Regions from separate parts of the Kocuria sp. ChxB genome, predicted to be linked through region 3. Evidence: predicted binding sites of a transcription regulator. Region 3 holds the regulator's gene; each other region holds the start of a gene.
The links. Region 3 encodes HrcA, which represses chaperone genes, less so after heat shock. Its sites were predicted from a motif close to TTNGCACTCGNNNNNNNCGAGTGCNAA; they were not measured.

Region 1: P8S73_RS07975 (Hsp20/alpha crystallin family protein) is a predicted target of HrcA. The motif match lies at 710-736, and genes of this name have one in related genera.
Region 2: groES (co-chaperone GroES) is a predicted target of HrcA. The motif match lies at 1,129-1,155, and genes of this name have one in related genera.
Region 4: groL (chaperonin GroEL) is a predicted target of HrcA. The motif match lies at 1,085-1,111, and genes of this name have one in related genera.

The regions. Positions count from the first base shown of each region.
Region 1 is NZ_CP121123.1:1,797,958-1,800,153, reverse strand. Features, by position in the region: gene P8S73_RS07985 (GNAT family N-acetyltransferase) at 1-149, shown strand, start outside; gene P8S73_RS07980 (ChaB family protein) at 154-573, opposite strand; gene P8S73_RS07975 (Hsp20/alpha crystallin family protein) at 852-1,325, shown strand; gene P8S73_RS07970 (phosphatidate cytidylyltransferase) at 1,417-2,196, opposite strand, start outside.
Region 2 is NZ_CP121123.1:971,014-973,209, forward strand. Features, by position in the region: gene groL (chaperonin GroEL) at 1-593, opposite strand, end outside; gene groES (co-chaperone GroES) at 701-997, opposite strand; gene P8S73_RS04220 (class I SAM-dependent methyltransferase) at 1,312-2,196, shown strand, end outside.
Region 3 is NZ_CP121123.1:263,926-266,121, forward strand. Features, by position in the region: gene P8S73_RS01155 (DUF3097 family protein) at 1-143, opposite strand, end outside; gene hrcA (heat-inducible transcriptional repressor HrcA) at 317-1,327, shown strand; gene dnaJ (molecular chaperone DnaJ) at 1,389-2,196, shown strand, end outside.
Region 4 is NZ_CP121123.1:2,267,618-2,269,813, reverse strand. Features, by position in the region: gene groL (chaperonin GroEL) at 1-935, opposite strand, end outside; gene P8S73_RS09985 (hypothetical protein) at 1,199-1,513, opposite strand; gene P8S73_RS09980 (DUF3263 domain-containing protein) at 1,657-1,881, opposite strand; gene P8S73_RS09975 (uracil-DNA glycosylase) at 1,944-2,196, shown strand, end outside.

The DNA.
Region 1 (2,196 bases), 1.1 Mb from region 3:
TGCGCTCCTTCGGCGCCACCACGGCCGTGGTCTCCCTGAACCCGGAGATGACCGAGGGCATCGCCATGTTCCGCAACCGCGGCTACGAGCCCGTGGAGCCCTTCCACCGGGACACCACCGCCTCGGTGTTCCTGGGGCGGGTGCTCTAGGGCCTCAGTCCCGCGCGTCCCGCGTCCTCTTGTCGTTCGCCTTCTCGATGGCCTCCACCAGCTCGTCCTTGGTCATGTCCGAGCGGCCCTGCACGTCCAGTTCCTGGGCGATCCCGTAGAGGTGCTCTTTGGAGGCGTTCGCATCCACTCCCCCGGCGGTGTCCTCGGAGTTGAGCCCGCCCTGCTCCGCGCTGGCGTCCGACGGGCCGTTCTCCTCCTTGGGCTCCCAGTGGTCCCCCACCTTCTCGTGGGTGTGCTTCACCGCGGCCCACGCGGTGCGGGCCGCGCGGGACTCGTCGTGGTACTCGTCCTCCGCAGAGTCGTACGCCTGCGCGAACGTGTCCTGCGCCTTCTCGTCCGAGCGCCGCAGCGTGGACGGAATCTCGTCCTGACGTGCGCGACCGTTCTTCCCCGCCTTGGGCACGGTGTCCTCCTGCTGCTGGGAACGTCTCTGGTGCTTCGATTCTAGGAACGACGACGCCGCCCGCCCCACCCTTTCGGGCCCGACGTGGCCCCCGTGCGCCTTGAGCTGAATCCACTCAACTTTGATGCCCCAATCCTTGGCACCTTGCCGGGAAGAGTGCTAATTTATGAGCAGTTGAGTCAGGGGTACTCAAGGAACGTGACGGCTCCTCGTCCACCGGTTTCACGGGGGCTCCGGGGCGCACCACGGACGAGTCGCACAGGAAAGGAACAGCAGTCATGGCAACCTTCGATCCGTTCTCCGAGGTCCAGAACTTCGCCAACCAGGTCCTCTCCACCCGCAACGGCCTGGAGCAGATGCCCATGGACCTCTTCCGCCGGGGCTCCAACTACTACCTCGCCGCTGACCTCCCGGGCATCGACCCCACCAGCGTGGACGTGGACGTGGACGGCCAGCTGCTGACCATCCGCGCGCAGCGCCGCCTGCCTTCCGCGGAGAAGGACACCAAGTGGATTGTGCGCGAGCGCCGCAACCACTCCTTCGTGCGGCAGCTGAACCTGGGCCAGGGCATCGACACCGAGAACATCACCGCCGCATACGACAACGGCGTGCTGACCGTGACCATCCCCGTGTCCCCCAAGTCCCAGCCGCGCAAGATCCAGGTGGCCACGGGCCAGAACCAGGACAACGTGGTGCTGGAGAACCGCCAGCAGGAGCAGCAGGTCGAGTCCGGCGAGGACTCCGAGAGCTGACCGCCCCGGCGCCAGTCGGCACGCACTGAGTGAGCCACGAGGGCCCGCGGGAGATCCCGCGGGCCCTCGGTCACGCCCGGCGGCCTGGGACTCACCCCGCGAAGAAGAACCGGGTCAGGTGGAAGAACACCGGTGCCGCGAAGATCAGGGAGTCCATCCGGTCCAGGATCCCGCCGTGGCCTGGGATGAGCGCCCCGAAGTCCTTGATGCCGCGGTCCCGTTTGAGGCTGCTCATCACGAGCCCGCCCACGAAACCCAGCAGGCAGGACACCAGGGCCAGCACCCCGGCCTGCCACGGGGTGAACGGGGTCAGCCACCACAGCGCCGTCCCCAGAGCCGTGGCGGAGAGCACCCCGCCCACGAAGCCCTCCCACGTCTTGTTCGGGCTCACGGTGGGCGCGATCCGGTGCCGGCCCACGGTCTTGCCCCACAGGTACTGCAGGACGTCCGAGCCCTGCACCACCACGGCGAGGAACAGCAGCAGCGCGCCCGCCTCCACGCCACCGGAGCCCACGGCGGAGCCGTCCGCCGCGGCCCTGCCCTCGTGGATGGCCACGGGCAGCTGCAGCACCGCCGGGAGGTAGCTCAGGGCGTAGACGCACACCATGAGCCCCCACTGGCTCAGGGCGGCCCGGTGCAGGAACGACTCCGTGCGCCCGGACAGCGCGAGCAGCACGGGCAGGAACAGGAACGCGTACACCGGGATGAAGATGGCGAACATCCCGTACCAGTGCTCCCACACGAACCAGAAGTGCAGCGGGGCGAGAACCACCATGATCCAGCTCAGCACCCTCCGGTCCCGTTCCCCGGGCGGCAGCAGGTTGGCGAACTCCCGCAGGGCCAGCAGGGACAGGGCGAGGAACAGCAGCAC
Region 2 (2,196 bases), 710 kb from region 3:
GACAGGTAGCCCTTGTCGAACTGCATGCCCTCGGTGACGTCCAGCTCCACCTCGGTGGAGGAGCCGTCCTCGATGGTGATGACGCCGTCCGTGCCCACGGTCTCGAAGGCCCGGGCGATCAGCTCGCCGATCTCCTCGGACTGGGCGGAGATCGCGGCCACGTGGGCCACGTCCTTGCCCTCCACGGGGCGGGCGTTGTCCAGCAGGCGCTGGGACACGGTGGCCACGGCGGCCTCGACACCGCGCTTGATGTCGCTGGGGGCGGCACCGGCGGCCACGTTGCGCAGGCCCTCCTTCACGATGGCCTGCGCGAGCACGGTGGCGGTGGTGGTGCCGTCACCGGCGACGTCGTTGGTCTTGGTGGCCACTTCCTTGGCCAGCTGGGCGCCGAGGTTCTCGTACGGGTCCTCGAGCTCCACCTCACGGGCGATGGTCACGCCGTCGTTGGTGATGGTGGGCGCGCCCCACTTCTTGTCCAGGACCACGTTGCGGCCGCGGGGGCCGAGGGTGACCTTGACGGTGTCGGCCAGGCGGTTCACGCCGGCCTCGAGCGCTTTGCGAGCGGTGTCGTCGAACACCAACTGCTTGGGCATGTGAGTTGCTCCTTAGGGAACCGGGAAGACTGCGGAGACGACGCACGCGGTGCCCGCGGCCCGTTCCCGGGCGGGCGGGCACCGCGTACGAAAAGGGTGTGGAGAAGCTACTTCTCGATGACGGCCAGCACGTCGCGCGCCGGGAGCACCAGGTACTCCTCGCCGTTGTACTTGACCTCGGTCCCGCCGTACTTGGAGAAGATGACCAGGTCACCCTCGTTGACGTCCACGGGGATGCGGTTGCCCTTGTCGTCCACGCGGCCCGGGCCCACGGCCAGGACGGTGCCCTCCTGGGGCTTCTCCTTGGCGGTGTCCGGGATGACCAGACCGGAGGCGGTGGTCTGTTCAGCGGCCAGCGGCTGAACCACGATGCGATCCTCGAGGGGCTTGATGGAGACCGACACGATCTCTCCCTTTCTTCTAGGCGTGTGAGACGGTGTGCGTCCGCCGCGTGCCATGGGGTCCCATGACGGCGAGCGCCACAGGCCAGTTGGCGTGCCAACCGTCGTCGCGGTGCCGATTGAGCGCCTGGCCTTTAGCACCCTCCAGGGGAGAGTGCTAATAGCACTGTAGGGACGCGGGCCGCGCCCGGTCAAGACGCGCCCGTGCCACTCCCCTGTGGGCTGAACGGGCCCGGCCGACGCCGCTCGGGAGCCCTCCTGCCGCGCGTCACGGCCGCGGCGCCCGCTCCGCCTCCGGGGCGTGATGTGATGGTCGGGTGACTGCACCCACCGCTCCGGACGACGCCGAGGCCCGCGGCCTGGCCCGCCTCCTCACTCCCGAGGGCCGCCACCTGCTCGACGCCCTCCCCCCGTACGACGCCTCGGCCTCGCTCGCGCTGAACAAGTCCCTGCGCGACCAGGGCCACGACCCCGAGCTCGTGGCCGCGGCCCTCACCCAGTCCCGACTGAGGGAGAAGGCCCGGACGAAGTTCGGGGACTTCGCGCGGCAGCTGGTCTTCACGCGCGACGGCGTGGAGCAGGCCACCCGGTGGTCCGTGGCCGCCCTGCACGCCCAGCGCTTCGCCCAGGCGGGCGCGGAGCACGTGGTGGACCTCGGCTGCGGCATCGGCGCAGACTCGCTGGCGCTCGCGGCCCTGGACCGTACGGTCACCGCGGTCGAGCGGGATCCCCTCACCGCCGCGGCGGCCACCGTGAACCTCACGGGCTGGCCCCGGGCCCGCGTGCTGTGCGCGGACGCGCAGGAACTGGATCTCTCCGCGCTGGAGAACGGCCCCGTCCACGGGGTGTGGCTGGATCCGGCTCGCCGCGTCACGGGCGGTGGCCGCACCCGCAGGATCTTCGACCCCGAGGCATTCTCCCCTCCGCTGTCCTTCGTCACGTCGCTCGCGGAGGCCGGACTCGCCGTGGGCGCGAAGATCGGACCCGGGATCCCCCACGAGCACGTGCCCGAGGGCGCGGAGGCCCAGTGGATCTCCGACCGCGGGGACGTGGTGGAGGCCGTCCTGTGGTTCGGGGCGGTGCGCCGCCCGGACGTGGTGCGCTCCGCGCTCGTGCTGGGCGGGGGCGCGGAACCCGGCTCCGCGGCGTCGTCGGCGGCGGAACTGACCTCCGGCTCCTGGGACTCCCCGGCCCCCGAGGGC
Region 3 (2,196 bases):
ACGACGGCGCCCACCCACCCGGTCTCGACGTCCTCCAGCACCATGTCACGCGCCACGGCGACCTCGCGCGCACTCGGCCGGGTGCGGGAGACCTCGGGGCTGTCCAGGTCCTGGGGACCCCAGCCCCAGCCGGGTGCGTTCACGGGTTCCTCCTCGGTGCGGCGGGCAGATCAGCCGCGAGCGTACCAAAGCGGCCCCGGGACGCCCGCGCCCTACACTGGGGGATTAGCACTGTGACTCGATGAGTGCCAAAATTGGTGCTCGGCCACGACGGGCGCACGGCCCGTTGCTCGACACGCCACGGGAGGTGAGGACCATGGACCATCCGCGCAGGGTGCAGATCCTGCGGGCCATCGTGGAGGACTACGTCCACTCCCGCGAACCCGTGGGCTCCAAGGCGCTCGTGGAGCGCCACCGGCTTCCCGTGTCCTCGGCAACGGTGCGCAACGACATGGCGGCCCTCGAGGACGCCGGACTCATCGTGGCACCGCACACCAGCTCCGGGCGGATCCCCACCGACCAGGGCTACCGCGTGTTCGTGGACCAGATCGCCGCGGTCCAGCCGCTGAGCCCGGCCCAGCGCCGCGCCATCCAGGTGTTCCTGGAGGACGCGCAGGACATCGACGACGTCATGGAGCGCACGGTGCGCCTGCTCGCGCAGCTGACCCACCAGGCGGCGGTGATCCAGTACCCCGTGCGCACGGGCACCACCGTGCGCCACGTCGAGCTCGTGGACGTGGGCGCGGCAGTGCTGGTCATCCTCATCCCCACCTCGGGCCGCGTGGCGCAGCGGGCCGTGGAGCTGCGCACCGCGCTGGACGAGCCCCAGCTGCTGGAGCTGCGTGCCCGCGTGCTCGCCCGGGTACTGGGACAGGCGCTGGATGCCGTGCCGAGCGCCGTCGCCGGACTGGGGGAAACGCTGCCCGCGGAGCTGCGCGAGGCCGGGGACGCCGTCGGGGAGACCCTCTCCCTGCTCGCCTCGGCCACGGACGAGCACCGCCTGGTGATGGCCGGCACGGCCAACCTCGCGAGGTTCAGCGGCGACTTCCCGCAGAGCATCTCCCCGGTGCTGGAGGCACTGGAGGAACAAGTGACCATGCTGCGGTTGTTGTCCGAGATGCAGCAGGACGAGCGCGGGGTGGCCGTGCGGATCGGCTCCGAGGAGTGCGACGACCCGCTGGCAGAAGCCTCCGTGGTGGCCGCCGGCTACGGACCGCGCGCCGCCTCCAAGGTGGGCGTGGTGGGACCCACCCGCATGGACTACCCGACCACCATGGCCTCCGTGCGCGCGGTGGCCCGATACCTCTCCAGGAACCTGGGGGACTGAGCGCCGCGCCGGCGCCGCCCCGACCGACCACAGACCCGACGAAAGCAGAAGCGACGACATCGTGAGCGACCACTACGAAACCCTCGGCGTGAGCCGTGACGCCAGCGCCGAAGAGATCAAGCGCGCCTACCGCAAGAAGGCGCGCAAGCTGCACCCGGACGTCAACCCGTCACCGGAGGCCGCGGAGGAGTTCAAGCGCGTCTCGCACGCCAACGACGTCCTCTCGGACCCCGACAAGCGCCGGGTCTACGACGCCACGGGCAACGAGAACGGCACGGACACCGGCTTCGGCGGTGGCTTCCCGGGCTCCGGGTTCGGCTTCTCCGACATCTTCGAGACGTTCTTCCAGGGTGCGGGGGCGGGCGGCCAGCGCGGCCCGCAGTCCCGCACCCGGCAGGGCCAGGACGCACTGATCAACGTACGCATCTCCCTCAAGGACGCCGTGTTCGGGGTGGAGAAGGACATCACCGTGGACACCGCCGTGGTGTGCCCCGCGTGCGAGGGCTCCTGCTGCCAGCCCGGCACCAGCCCCACCACGTGCAGCATGTGCCGCGGCTCGGGGCACATGCAGTACCAGCGCCAGTCCATCCTGGGCATGGTCACCACTCAGGGCCCGTGCTCGCAGTGCAACGGCTTCGGCACCGTGATCGAGAGCCCGTGCCACGAGTGCTACGGCGAGGGCCGGGTGCGTGACCGTCGCCCGCTCACTGTGAAGATCCCCGCCGGCATCCAGTCCGGCAACCGCATCCGCCTGGGCGGCCAGGGCGAGGCCGGCACCGCCGGTGGGCCCAACGGCGACCTCTTCGTGGAGCTCAAGGTGGACCCGGACCCCACGTTCCACCGCGAGGGGGACGACCTCCACGTCCGGC
Region 4 (2,196 bases), 650 kb from region 3:
ATCGTGGCGGACTCGAGCGACAGCCCCACCTCTTCGGTGATGACCTGGCCGCCGGTGAGGATCGCGATGTCCGCGAGCTGCGCCTTGCGGCGGTCGCCGAAGCCGGGAGCCTTGACGGCCACGGACTTCACAGCGCCGCGCATCTTGTTCAGCACCAGCATGGCCAAGGCCTCGCCGTCCACGTCCTCGGCGATGATCAGCAGCGGCTTGCCGGCCTGCATGACCTTCTCCAGCACGGGGACCAGGTCCTTCACGGCGGAGATCTTGGAGTTCACGATGAGGATGTAGGGATCCTCCAGGACGGCCTCCTGGCGGTCCGCGTCCGTGACGAAGTAGCCGGAGAGGTAGCCCTTGTCGAAGCGCATGCCCTCGGTCAGCTCGAGGTCCAGCCCGAAGGTGTTGGACTCCTCGACGGTGATGACGCCTTCCTTGCCGACCTTCTCCATGGCCTCGGCGATCAGCTTGCCGATCTCGGGGTCAGCGGCGGAGATGGACGCGGTGGCGGCGATCTCCTCCTCGGTCTCGATCTCCTTGGCGGAGGACAGCAGCTGCTCGGTCACGGAGGCCACGGCCTTCTCGATGCCGCGCTTGAGGGACAGCGGGTCCGCACCGGCGGCCACGTTGCGCAGGCCTTCCTTCACGAGGGCCTGGGCCAGCACGGTGGCCGTGGTGGTGCCGTCACCGGCGACGTCGTCGGTCTTCTTGGCGACCTCCTTCACGAGCTCGGCGCCGATCTTCTCATACGGCTCCTCCAGCTCGATCTCCTTGGCGATGGAGACACCGTCGTTGGTGATGGTGGGGGCGCCCCAGGACTTCTCCAGGACCACGTTGCGGCCGCGGGGGCCGAGCGTGACCTTGACGGCGTCCGCGAGGGTGTTGAGACCCTTCTCGAGGCCGCGGCGTGCTTCTTCATCGAATGCGATCATCTTTGCCATGTGATTCGTCCCTCCTGGACGGTCGACAAACGAGACTGGTCACGATGCCCGCGACGGACGGCGCTCGCACCGCGGTCCTCACCGCGCCGCGACCACCTCACCGTGATGTGGTTTCCACTCGTGCGCCGAGGCGGTGCCACCGGACCCGGTTAGCAGTCCACCCGACTGAGTGCTAATCCCATAGTGGCACTGCCGCGCGCGGAACCGCAAACGCCCTGCGCGTGGTGGGCTCAGGTTTCATTGCCGGCTGAACGCCGGACGGCTCAGACGTGCTCGACGCCGCCCGGGGCCGGTGCGCGCAGGCCCGCCGTGGCGGCGTCGGCGAGCACGGGCGAAGCGGTGGTCACGGCGACCGGGGACACCGCAACGCTCCCGAGGGACTGCGCCTCCTGGGCCGTGCGGGGCGCGTTGACGAAGCACACGGCACCGAGCACGAGGGCGAGCACGCCCGAGACGAGGACCGTGCGGAACTGTCGCGTGGAGCCCTCACGGGCGCGGGGGTTGTGGCCGCGGTGCGCGCCCTGGCGCGCGCCGTCCTCGGGAACGTCGTCGAACTCGTCGCGGGGGTGTTCGCTCATGGTCTCGCTCTCCTGGGCCCGGCTCGCGCACCGCGCGGTGCTCCGGGCGCAACGCTGTCAGTGGCCACTATCGCACGGCCGACCGGGTGCCCGCTCGGAGGTCTGCCCGCGTCCGGGGACACGCGCCCGGTGTCCACGAGCGGTCAGCGCGAGCGCGCCCGGCGCAGCCTGGAGATCAGCATCGGCGCGTGGCGCGCTGCGGCCTCGGAGGAGATCAGGGCGTTCAGACGCTGGTAGTAGTTCACCGGGCTCAGTCCCAGCCGCGAGCGGATCGCGGACTCCTTGGCGCCGCGGTACTTCCAGTGCTCGGACTCGAGCTCCAGAACGGCCCGGTCCAGCTCGTCGAGCTCCTCCCCCGTGGTAGACATGGCGTCAACCCTAGCGCGCGGGGACTGCGCCGCGCGCGACGCACCGCACCAGGAGGCCACTCGTGAGCACCCCGCGCCCGCTGTCCGAGATCATGCACCCGGAGTGGGCCGCCGCACTCCAGCCCGTGGAGCCCCGGATCCGGGAGATGGGCGAGTTCCTGCGGGCCGAGCACGCCGCGGGGCGGCACACCCTGCCGGCCGGGGAGAACATCTTCCGCGCGTTCCGGGAGCCGCTGTCCGCGGTGAAGGTGCTGATCGTGGGCCAGGACCCCTACCCCACGCCCGGCCACGCCATGGGGCTCTCGTTCTCGGTGG